3 regions of the Erwinia wuhanensis genome follow, and region 1 is predicted to be linked to each of the others. Evidence: predicted binding sites of a transcription regulator. Region 1 holds the regulator's gene; each other region holds the start of a gene.
What was found. Region 1 encodes PhoB, which activates phosphate uptake and scavenging genes when phosphate is short. Its sites were predicted from a motif close to CTGTCATAAAACTGNCNNAT; they were not measured.
Positions count from the first base shown of each region.

Region 1 (3,266 bases):
AGGCTTTCCGTCAGTTCCTGGATACGCCGCTGGAGGTCGTTGAGCCAGGTTTGCGTGGCGATTTCGATATCCAGCCAGACTTTCTGCCCCGTTTCCGGCGGCTGGATCTCGCGCAGCTGGCGCTCGATCTCTTCCAGCGAGCCTTTAATCATCTGCATGGGCTGAAAGAGCGGCACCGTCAGCGGCATGACCTGCTGTAGCTGGCCGTCGGCGAAATCGACCAGGAACACGCTTTTATCGCGTCCCAGCTCGTCAAAGCTGAGCGGAATGGGCGAGCCGCTGTAGCGAATATGATCCGTATCGGCGATGCGCTGCGCGCGGTGAATATGGCCCAGCGCGATATAATCCGCAGGGGGAAAGGCCTGGGCGGGAAAAGCGTCCAGCGTGCCGATATAGATGTCGCGTACGGCGTCGCTTTTGGTGACGCCCATTGTGGTCAGATGGCCGGTGGCAATAATGGGCAGCGGCAGCTCGCCGCGTATTTGCACCGCTGCCGCGTAGCTGCGCTGATAGTGGTGAGTAATCGCTTCCAGCAGCGTCTGCTGTTTTTCCCGTCCCGACTGACCCGCTTTGCTGACGGTAATATCGCGGGGGCGTAAAAAAGGAATAGCGCAGAGCACCGCGCCGGGCTGACCGTCCCGCTGGTTCAGCATCAGCACCTGATCGGCCGGATCCTCGCTGGCGGCGGCAATCACCCGCGTATTCAGACAGGCCAGCAGCTCGCGCGATTCGTTCAGCATGGCGACGGAGTCGTGGTTGCCCGCCAGAATAATCAGCTGGCAGCCGGTCTGATGCAGCCTGACCACAAACCGATTGTAAAGCTCGCGCGCGTAGCTGGGCGGCGAGCCGGTATCAAACACGTCGCCCGCGACGATCACGGCATCGACCTGATGTTGCTCAACCTGTCCGACCAGCCATGTCAGAAAAGCGTCATGCTCCGGCGCCCGGCTTTTGGTGTAAAAAAACTGGCCCAGATGCCAGTCGGCGGTATGAATAAGTCGCATAGCGTCCCTTCAGTGTCAGGTAAGCGAAACGCCGATTATAAACGCCTGGCCAAAAAACCTCAGCTACGCATTTCCATCCTGCTGAAAGTGTTATAAAACTGATGATTAGCCGGCGCTTTTTTCATAAAAGTGTCATAAATCTGACGCATAATGACGCCGCATATCCAGTGACATTCCGTCACAAACGCAGGAGCAATAATGGCTAAGCGCATTCTGGTGGTCGAAGATGAAGCCCCAATCCGTGAGATGTTGTGTTTTGTGCTGGAGCAAAATGACTATCAGCCGATAGAAGCGGAAGATTATGACAGCGCCATTAATCTGTTGATTGAGCCGTGGCCCGATCTGATCCTGCTGGACTGGATGCTGCCCGGCGGCACCGGTATTCAGTTTATCCGCCATCTGAAACGCGAGGCGATGACCCGCGATATTCCGGTGATGATGCTGACCGCGCGCGGCGAAGAGGAAGACCGCGTGCGCGGGCTGGAAGTGGGCGCGGACGACTATATTATCAAGCCTTTTTCGCCCAAAGAGCTGGTGGCCCGCATCAAAGCGGTGATGCGCCGTATTTCGCCCATGGCGGTGGAAGAGGTGATTGAAATTCAGGGCCTGAGCCTGGATCCCTCCTCGCACCGCGTGATGTCGGCAACGCAGCCGCTGGAGATGGGGCCGACGGAATATAAGCTGCTGCATTTCTTTATGACGCACCCCGAGCGCGTCTACAGCCGCGAGCAGTTGCTTAATAACGTCTGGGGCACTAACGTGTACGTGGAAGATCGTACTGTAGACGTGCATATTCGCCGTCTGCGTAAGGCACTTGAACTGACCGGGCACGATCGTATGGTGCAGACAGTGCGCGGAACGGGTTACCGCTTCTCTGCGCGTTACTGATTGTCCCCACTGGAGTTTTCATCGTGCTGGAACGCCTCTCCTGGAAGAGATTGCTGCTTGAGCTGCTGCTCGCCTGCCTGCCAGCGCTGATTGTCGGTCTGCTGGTCGGCGGGCTGCCGTGGTGGCTGCTGCTGGCCGTACTGGCCGTGCTGGGCTGGCATTTTGCTAACCTGCTTCGTCTTTCCCACTGGCTGTGGATCGATCGCAGCATCACGCCGCCGACCGGACGCGGCAGCTGGGAACCGCTTTTTTACGGCCTTTACCAGATGCAGGCGCGCAACCGCCGCCGCCGTCGGGAGCTGGGCCATCTGATTAAACGCTTTCGCAGCGGCGCGGAATCCTTGCCGGATGCGCTGGTGCTGACCACGGAAGAGGGCACGATTTTCTGGTGCAACGGTCTGGCGCAACAGCTGCTGGGGCTGCGCTGGCCGGAAGACAACGGCCAAAATATCTTAAACCTGCTGCGCTATCCTGAATTTACCCTCTATCTGCGCCAGCGCGATTTCTCGCGGCCGCTGACGCTGGTGCTGAACAGCCATCGCCATCTTGAGTTCCGCGTGATGCCCTATAGCGAAGGCCAGTGGCTGCTGGTGGCGCGCGACGTGACGCAAATGCATCAGCTGGAAGGCGCGCGGCGCAACTTTTTCGCCAACGTCAGCCATGAGCTGCGCACGCCGCTTACCGTGCTTCAGGGCTACCTGGAGATGATGAGCGACGCGGTGCTGGAAGGCCCGTCGCGCAATAAGGCGCTGCATACCATGCAGGAACAAACCCGCCGCATGGATGCCCTGGTTAAACAGCTGCTGACGCTGTCGCGGATCGAAGCCGCGCCCGCGCTTGATTTGCAGGAAAAAGTCGATGTGCCGCTGATGCTGCGGCTGCTCCAGCGCGAGGCGGAAACGCTCAGCCAGGGGCGGCACGAAATCCACTTTTCCGCCGATCCGCAGCTGCGGGTATTCGGTAACGATGAGCAGCTGCGCAGCGCCATTTCCAATCTCGTCTATAACGCCGTCAACCATACGCCGGACGGCACGCGCATCACCGTCAGCTGGCAAAAGACGTCGCACGGCGCGCAGTTTAAGGTCTGCGACAACGGGCCGGGCATCGCCGCCGAGCATATTCCTCGCCTGACCGAACGTTTTTATCGCGTCGATAAGGCGCGCTCGCGGCAGACCGGCGGCAGCGGGCTGGGGCTGGCTATCGTCAAACACGCGCTCAGCCATCACCATGCCCGTCTGGAAATTACCAGCCAGCCGGGTAAAGAAACCTGTTTCTGCTTCTCGCTGCCTGCAAGGTTGATCGTCAACAACGAACTGGCTCAGAATGCGGTTCACTGAGCTGGCGGATAAAAAAATGAAAAAGTGGTTTTTGGCG
Region 1 is NZ_JAUJUH010000002.1:628,912-632,177, reverse strand. It holds gene sbcD (exonuclease subunit SbcD) at 1-1,004, opposite strand, end outside; gene phoB (phosphate response regulator transcription factor PhoB) at 1,203-1,892, shown strand; gene phoR (phosphate regulon sensor histidine kinase PhoR) at 1,916-3,229, shown strand; gene QZH36_RS07470 (PstS family phosphate ABC transporter substrate-binding protein) at 3,246-3,266, shown strand, end outside.

Region 2 (3,266 bases), on a different contig from region 1:
CGTTAACGTTATCTGTGTTACAGTAACGGTGATGTAAAAAATTCTCTGAGGTGTTTGCAAGCGGGCCAGTCCCCTGAGCCGATATTTCATACCAAACAGAGTGTGGCGCTCTGTAACCTGTGTGCATGCTCGGTCCGTCCGAGAAGCCTGATGGTTATGACGGTACACTCACCTTGAACCAAGGGTTCAAGGGTTACAGCCTGCGGCGGCATCTCGGAGATTCCCTTCTTTACCACCTGCAAAGCCATGTTTTTCCCGGCGCTTTCGGGTTCCCTGCTTTATCCCGCTTCCGACACGGTGAAACTGATGAACCTCAGCCTTCTCGATCGTCAGGATATTCGTACTCACATTCGCCATTTGCGTCGTGACCTGACACCAGAACAGCAGCGCCTGGCCGCCGTAACGGTCGCCGAACATGCGCTAAGCTTCAAACCCGTTCAGCAGGCCCGCAAAATCGCGCTGTTCCTGTCCTTCGACGGCGAACTGGATACCCGTCCGCTGATTGCCAAACTTTGGCAGCGTCATCAGGAAGTTTATCTGCCCGTACTGCACCCTTTTTCACGCGGTCAGCTGCTTTTTCTGCGCTATGACACGGAAACGCTGTTGCAGCCTAACCGTCTGCGTATCCCGGAACCGCCGCTGGATATCCGCAACCTGGCCACGCTGGACGAGCTGGATGTGATAATGGTGCCGCTGGTGGCGTTCGATCGGGCCGGACAGCGTCTGGGTATGGGCGGCGGCTTTTATGACCGCACTCTGCAAAATTGGCCGCAGCACGGCCTGTTGCCGATCGGCCTGGCGCATGACTGTCAGCAGGTAGAAACATTGCCCGTGGCGGAATGGGATGTGCCTTTGCCGGCGATAATTACGCCTTCGCGGCTCTGGCAATGGCAGGAAAAGCGTCCCACGAGCGGGGACGCTTTGCGTCATCAGTAAAGCAGACGAGCGCGAATGGTGCCCGGAATCGCTTTCATCTGCTGAAGCGCGTTGTCGGCCACTTCCTTCGTCGCATCGATATCGATCACCACATAGCCCATCTGCGGCGTGGTTTGCAGATACTGCGCGGCAATGTTGATGCCCTGACCGGCAAAGATATTGTTGATGGCGGTCAGCACGCCGGGACGGTTCTCGTGAATATGCAGCAGGCGGCTCTGCTGGCCATGCATCGGCAGCGACACTTCCGGGAAGTTAACCGCTGACAGCGTCGAGCCGTTATCTGAGTATTTCGCCAGTTTACCCGCTACTTCAATCCCGATATTTTCCTGCGCTTCCTGCGTTGAACCGCCGATATGCGGCGTCAGGATCACGTTGTCGAACTCGCACAGCGGCGAATTAAACGGATCGGCGTTAGTTGCCGGCTCTTCCGGGAAGACGTCGATGGCCGCGCCGGCCAGATGTTTGTCCGCCAGCACTTTGCACAGCGCCGGAATATCCACTACCGTGCCGCGTGAAGCGTTGATCAGCAGCGAGCCGGGTTTCATCATCGCCAGCTCTTCCGCACCCATCATATTCTGGGTGGAGGCCGTTTCCGGCACGTGCAGGCTGACCACATCGCTCATATTCAGCAGTTCGGAGAGGTAGCGAACCTGCGTGGCGTTGCCGAGCGGCAGCTTGCTTTCGATATCGTAAAAGTAGACGTGCATCCCTAAGCTTTCGGCCAGCACGCCCAGCTGCATACCGATATGGCCATAGCCGATAATGCCCAGCTTTTTGCCGCGCGCCTCATAAGAGCCGACCGCCAGCTTGTTCCAGATGCCGCGGTGCGCTTTAGCATTGGCGGCCGGTACGCCGCGCAGCATCAGCAGCAGCTCGCCGATGACCAGTTCTGCTACGGATCGGGTATTGGAGAAAGGCGCATTGAACACCGGAATACCGCGTTTTTCTGCGGCCTGCAAATCGACCTGGTTAGTGCCGATGCAGAAGCAGCCTACCGCGACGAGTTTTTCTGCCGCAGCGAAAATCTCTTCGGTCAGGTTGGTACGCGAGCGGATACCAATAAAGTGCGCGTCGCGGATCGCTTCTTTCAGCGTTTCGCTGTCCAGCGCGCCCTTGTGAAATTCGATGTTGGTGTAGCCTGACGCCCGAAGATTCTCAATCGCGCTCTGGTGCACGCCTTCGACCAGCAGGAACTTAATCTTGTCTTTCTCCAGTGATACTTTTGCCATTTCCCGACCCTATTCAGCAGACTTCAGAAGTGACTGACTCCGTGAGGAATAAGTCAGCCTTCTGTCAAAATATCAAAATTTACGCGCGCGGCAATACAAACGATTGCCTTGCGGCCAGCACGGCAGCCGAAAGCATCAGCATAAATCGGCAGATAATCATGACACGTGAAGCATCGTCAGCAGGATCGCGAGGCGGGGGTAAATTCCGTGACATAAGTCACCAAATTTGTGGGGCAAAAGAAAAGATGTTTTTTTATAAAAATTAACCGAGGCGATAGCCGCGCCGGTAAGATCGTTTTTTTATGGCTTAGAGCTTAGAGCTTAGAGCTTAGAGCTTAGAGCTTAGAGCTTAGAGCTTAGAGCTTAGAGCTTAGAGCTTAGAGCTTAGAGCTTAGAGCTTAGAGCTTATCGATTGTGGCCTGGCATTTAGTACCTGGCATTTAGCACCTGGCACTTAGCACTTAGCACTTAGCTCTTAGCACTTAGCATTCAGAGCTTACGGCTACGGCTATGACCTGGCGCTTATAGCTATGGCTACAGCTATGACTTAGAGCCTGGCGCTTAAGGTCGCGGCTGACGGCCACGACCTTGATGCACTACCGGCCATTCCCGGCTGGTAAAACGGCCACGCTAATCAGCTAATCGCCCAGCGTTTTTACACCGTTTGCCGTGCCGATCAGCGCCACGTCCGCGCCACGCGTGGCGAAAAGCCCCACCGTGACTACGCCCGGCAGCGCGTTGATGGCTTTTTCCAGCGCGACGGCATCCAGGATTTTCAGATTATGCACGTCCAGGATGACGTTACCGTTATCGGTGACCACCTGCTGACGATATTCCGGCAGGCCGCCCAGCTTCACCAGCTCGCGCGCCACAAAGCTGCGAGCCATAGGAATGACCTCGACCGGCAGCGGAAATTTGCCCAGCACGTCGACCTGCTTGGATTCGTCGGCGATGCAGACGAACTTCTTCGCCACGGCGGCAATGATTTTTTCACGGGTCAGCGCCGCGCCCCCGCCTTTAATCATCTGCATCGCGCTGTTGATCTCGTCGGCGCCGTCAACATAAACCGACAGGGAATCCACCTCGTTCAAATCGAAAACC
Region 2 is NZ_JAUJUH010000003.1:403,796-407,061, reverse strand. It holds RNA gene ssrS (6S RNA) at 40-224, shown strand; gene QZH36_RS09615 (5-formyltetrahydrofolate cyclo-ligase) at 307-936, shown strand; gene serA (phosphoglycerate dehydrogenase) at 930-2,165, opposite strand; gene rpiA (ribose-5-phosphate isomerase RpiA) at 2,804-3,266, opposite strand, start outside.
Region 2: serA (phosphoglycerate dehydrogenase) is a predicted target of PhoB. The motif match lies at 2,214-2,233, and genes of this name have one in related genera.

Region 3 (3,266 bases), on a different contig from region 1:
GCCAGGCGGATAATCATCAGCTTTGAACAGGCCAGCACGATAAAGGTGATCACAAACAGGATCAGCCCCAGCTCCATCAACGCGGCGGTATGCACGCCCGATTCCGCTTCGGCGAATTCGTTTGCCAGCGCGGAGGTGATGCTGTTGCCCGGCATAAACAGCGAAGCGCTGTCCAGCTGGTAGGTATTACCGATAATAAAGGTCACCGCCATGGTTTCGCCCAGCGCGCGCCCCAGCCCCAGCATAATGCCGCCGATCACGCCGTTTTTGGTAAACGGCAGCACGATGCGCCAGATCACTTCCCAGGTGGTGCAGCCGATGCCGTAAGCGGACTCTTTCATCATCACCGGGGTCTGCTCGAAAACGTCACGCATCACCGAGGCGATATAAGGAATGATCATGATCGCCAGGATAATCCCGGCAGCCAGAATGCCGATGCCAAAAGCCGGGCCGGAGAACAGCGAGCCGACAATAGGCACGTTGGCCATCAGCTCGCCCAGCGGCGTCTGAAAATAAGTGGCAAACAGCGGAGCGAAGATAAACAGCCCCCACATGCCGTAAACAATGCTGGGGATGGCGGCCAGCAGCTCGATCGCCACGCCTAAAGGACGACGCAGCCAGTTTGGTGCCAGTTCGGTGAGAAACAGCGCGATGCCAAAGCTGACCGGCACGGCGATAACCAGCGCGATAGCAGAGGTCACCAGCGTGCCGTAAATCGGCACCAGCGCGCCGAACTGTTCATTAGGCGCATCCCAGGTTTTGGTCCACAGAAAGGAGAGGCCAAATTTCTGAATGCTGGGCCAGGAAGAGACGATGAGCGAGACAATAATGCCGCCGAGCAGCAGTAAGACAATCAGCGCGGCCAGCTTGACCAGCGCGCCAAAAATGAGGTCACCCTGCTTGCCGGGAGCCTTGAATGTCGGCCTGGATGTAGCCATAAAATTCCCGATAGTGAACGTTTTTGGGCGGCACAGCGGCCGCCCGAAACTTATAGCCGTTTAGTCAGCTTAGTACAGCGCTTTGCCCGAGCTGTCTTTAATATTGGTTTTCCATGCGGCGCGGATCTGCTCTACGACGGAGTCCGGCAGCGCGGCATAGTCCAGGCTGGTGGTGACCTGGGCGCCATTTTTATAGGCCCAGTCAAAGAACTTCAGCACGGCTGCGCCCTTCTCCGCGTTGGCCTGATCTTTCTGCATCAAAATAAAAGTGGTGGAGGTGATTGGCCAGGCGTTATCGCCTTTCTGGTAGGTCAGATCCTGCGCGAAGGATTTGCTCCAGTCCGCGCCTTTCGCCGCGTCGCTGAAGCTCTGTTCGCCTGGCGCAACGGCTTTGCCGTCGGCATCCAGCAGTTTGGTATAGGCCAGGTTGTTTTGTTTGGCGTAGGCGTATTCCACATAGCCAATCGAGCCAGGCAGACGCTGCACGAAAGCGGCTACGCCGTCGTTGCCTTTGCCGCCCAGGCCGGTTGGCCAGTTAACGGTGTTGCCTTTGCCAACTTTGCTGTTCCAGTCGCTGTTCACCTTCGCCAGATAGCTGGTGAATACAAAGGAGGTACCGGAACCGTCAGCGCGGCGCACCACGTTGATATTGGCATCCGGCAGCTTGACGCCAGGGTTCAGCTTAGTGATGGCCGGGTCGTTCCATTTCTTTACGTTACCGAGATAGATATCGCCAACGGTTTTGCCATCCAGCGTCAGTTCGCCGGATTTTACGCCGGGAATGTTCACCGCCAGCACCACGCCGCCAATCACGGTTGGAAACTGGAACAGGCCGTTTTTCTGCAAATCTTCTTCTTTCATCGGCGCGTCGGACGCGCCGAAGTCGACGGTCTTAGCAATAATCTGTTTTACGCCGCCGGAAGAACCGATCCCCTGGTAGTTAATCTGCGCGCCTGTTGCTTTGTTGTACTCGGCCGCCCATTTGTTATAGACCGGCGCCGGGAAAGTCCCGCCCGCGCCCGTCAGGTTGTCGGCGGCAAAAGCGGAAACCGCGCTCAGCGACAGCGTAACAGCCACCAAACGAGCCAGGTTTTTTTGCATCAGTGTCATATTCCCTCCAGGGGATAAAGTCAGTCTTTATACTGTTTTAGTATGATTAATGATTGCTGCTGGAGGCAAAATAGGACAGTTTGATGACAGTAAAATGTACACAATATGACAGTTTTGTGACGAACATCTTTTATACAGACATCCCAGAAAAGAGTGGATCGCCTTTGCAATCGCCCTGTTGTTACTTCGCTACGCCAGCAACGCGCGCGGCAGTTGCGTGACCCGGCTTCCGAATCGACGTCGTGTATCTTCCGGAAGCGCCGTTCAGTCGTTGCGCTGACTTTTCTCTGCATAAAATTCATTTTTTATCCAATATTTAGTGGCCCTGAGTGGGCTAATATCAAAGCCGAAAACGCGATGGAGGACGATTAATTTTCGCTCTCGTTTATGGAATGAAATACGTTATTAAGGGAAATTTTTATGAAATACACAGCAAAAGTGATTATTGGCAGCCTGCTGCTGGCCGCCACAGCTGGGCTGGCGCAGGCAAATGAGCAACCACCATTATTATCAGGCGATGGTTACCTGTCAGACAGAGATAACCTGGTTGCCTATTCCGATTACAGTAAAGGTTTTTCCCGCTCTTTTCAGATTGGAGACATAAAAGCTCTTATTGACGCTAACAAGACGTTGCAGGAGAAGGTAACGCAGCAGCAGGAGAGGCTTGAAAAGCTTGAGCAGCAGGAAGAAACGAAGAAACTGGATAAACAGCTCCAGGAGCTGAAAAAAAGCGTAGAGGAAAAAGACCGGGCAAACAGGGAAACGCAAGCCACCGTGCAGAGCCTTAAGGATCAAATCAGCGATCTGAAAAGGACGCTGGATGAGGTTAACAACAAAGTGAAATAGCTTTAAAAACGCGCCGATCCTCTGCAGGATCGACGCGTTAGTCGGTTACTCTACCGTGACCGATTTCGCCAGATTGCGCGGCTGGTCAACGTCGGTGCCTTTAATCAGCGCGACGTGGTAAGAGAGCAGCTGTAGCGGCACGGTGTAGAAGATTGGCGCGATAATCTCTTCCACGTGCGGCAGCGGGATAATACGCATCCCTTCGCTGTCGGCAAAACCCGCATCCCGATCGGCGAACACGTACAGCAGGCCGCCGCGCGCGCGCACCTCTTCGATGTTCGACTTCAGTTTTTCCAGCAGCTCGTTGTTTGGCGCCACCACAATCACCGGCATATCGGCATCGATCAGCGCCAGCGGCCCGTGCTTCAGCTC
Region 3 is NZ_JAUJUH010000006.1:42,185-45,450, reverse strand. It holds gene pstC (phosphate ABC transporter permease PstC) at 1-938, opposite strand, end outside; gene pstS (phosphate ABC transporter substrate-binding protein PstS) at 1,008-2,048, opposite strand; gene QZH36_RS14980 (PilN family protein) at 2,487-2,894, shown strand; gene glmS (glutamine--fructose-6-phosphate transaminase (isomerizing)) at 2,940-3,266, opposite strand, start outside.
Region 3: pstS (phosphate ABC transporter substrate-binding protein PstS) is a predicted target of PhoB. The motif match lies at 2,152-2,171, and genes of this name have one in related genera.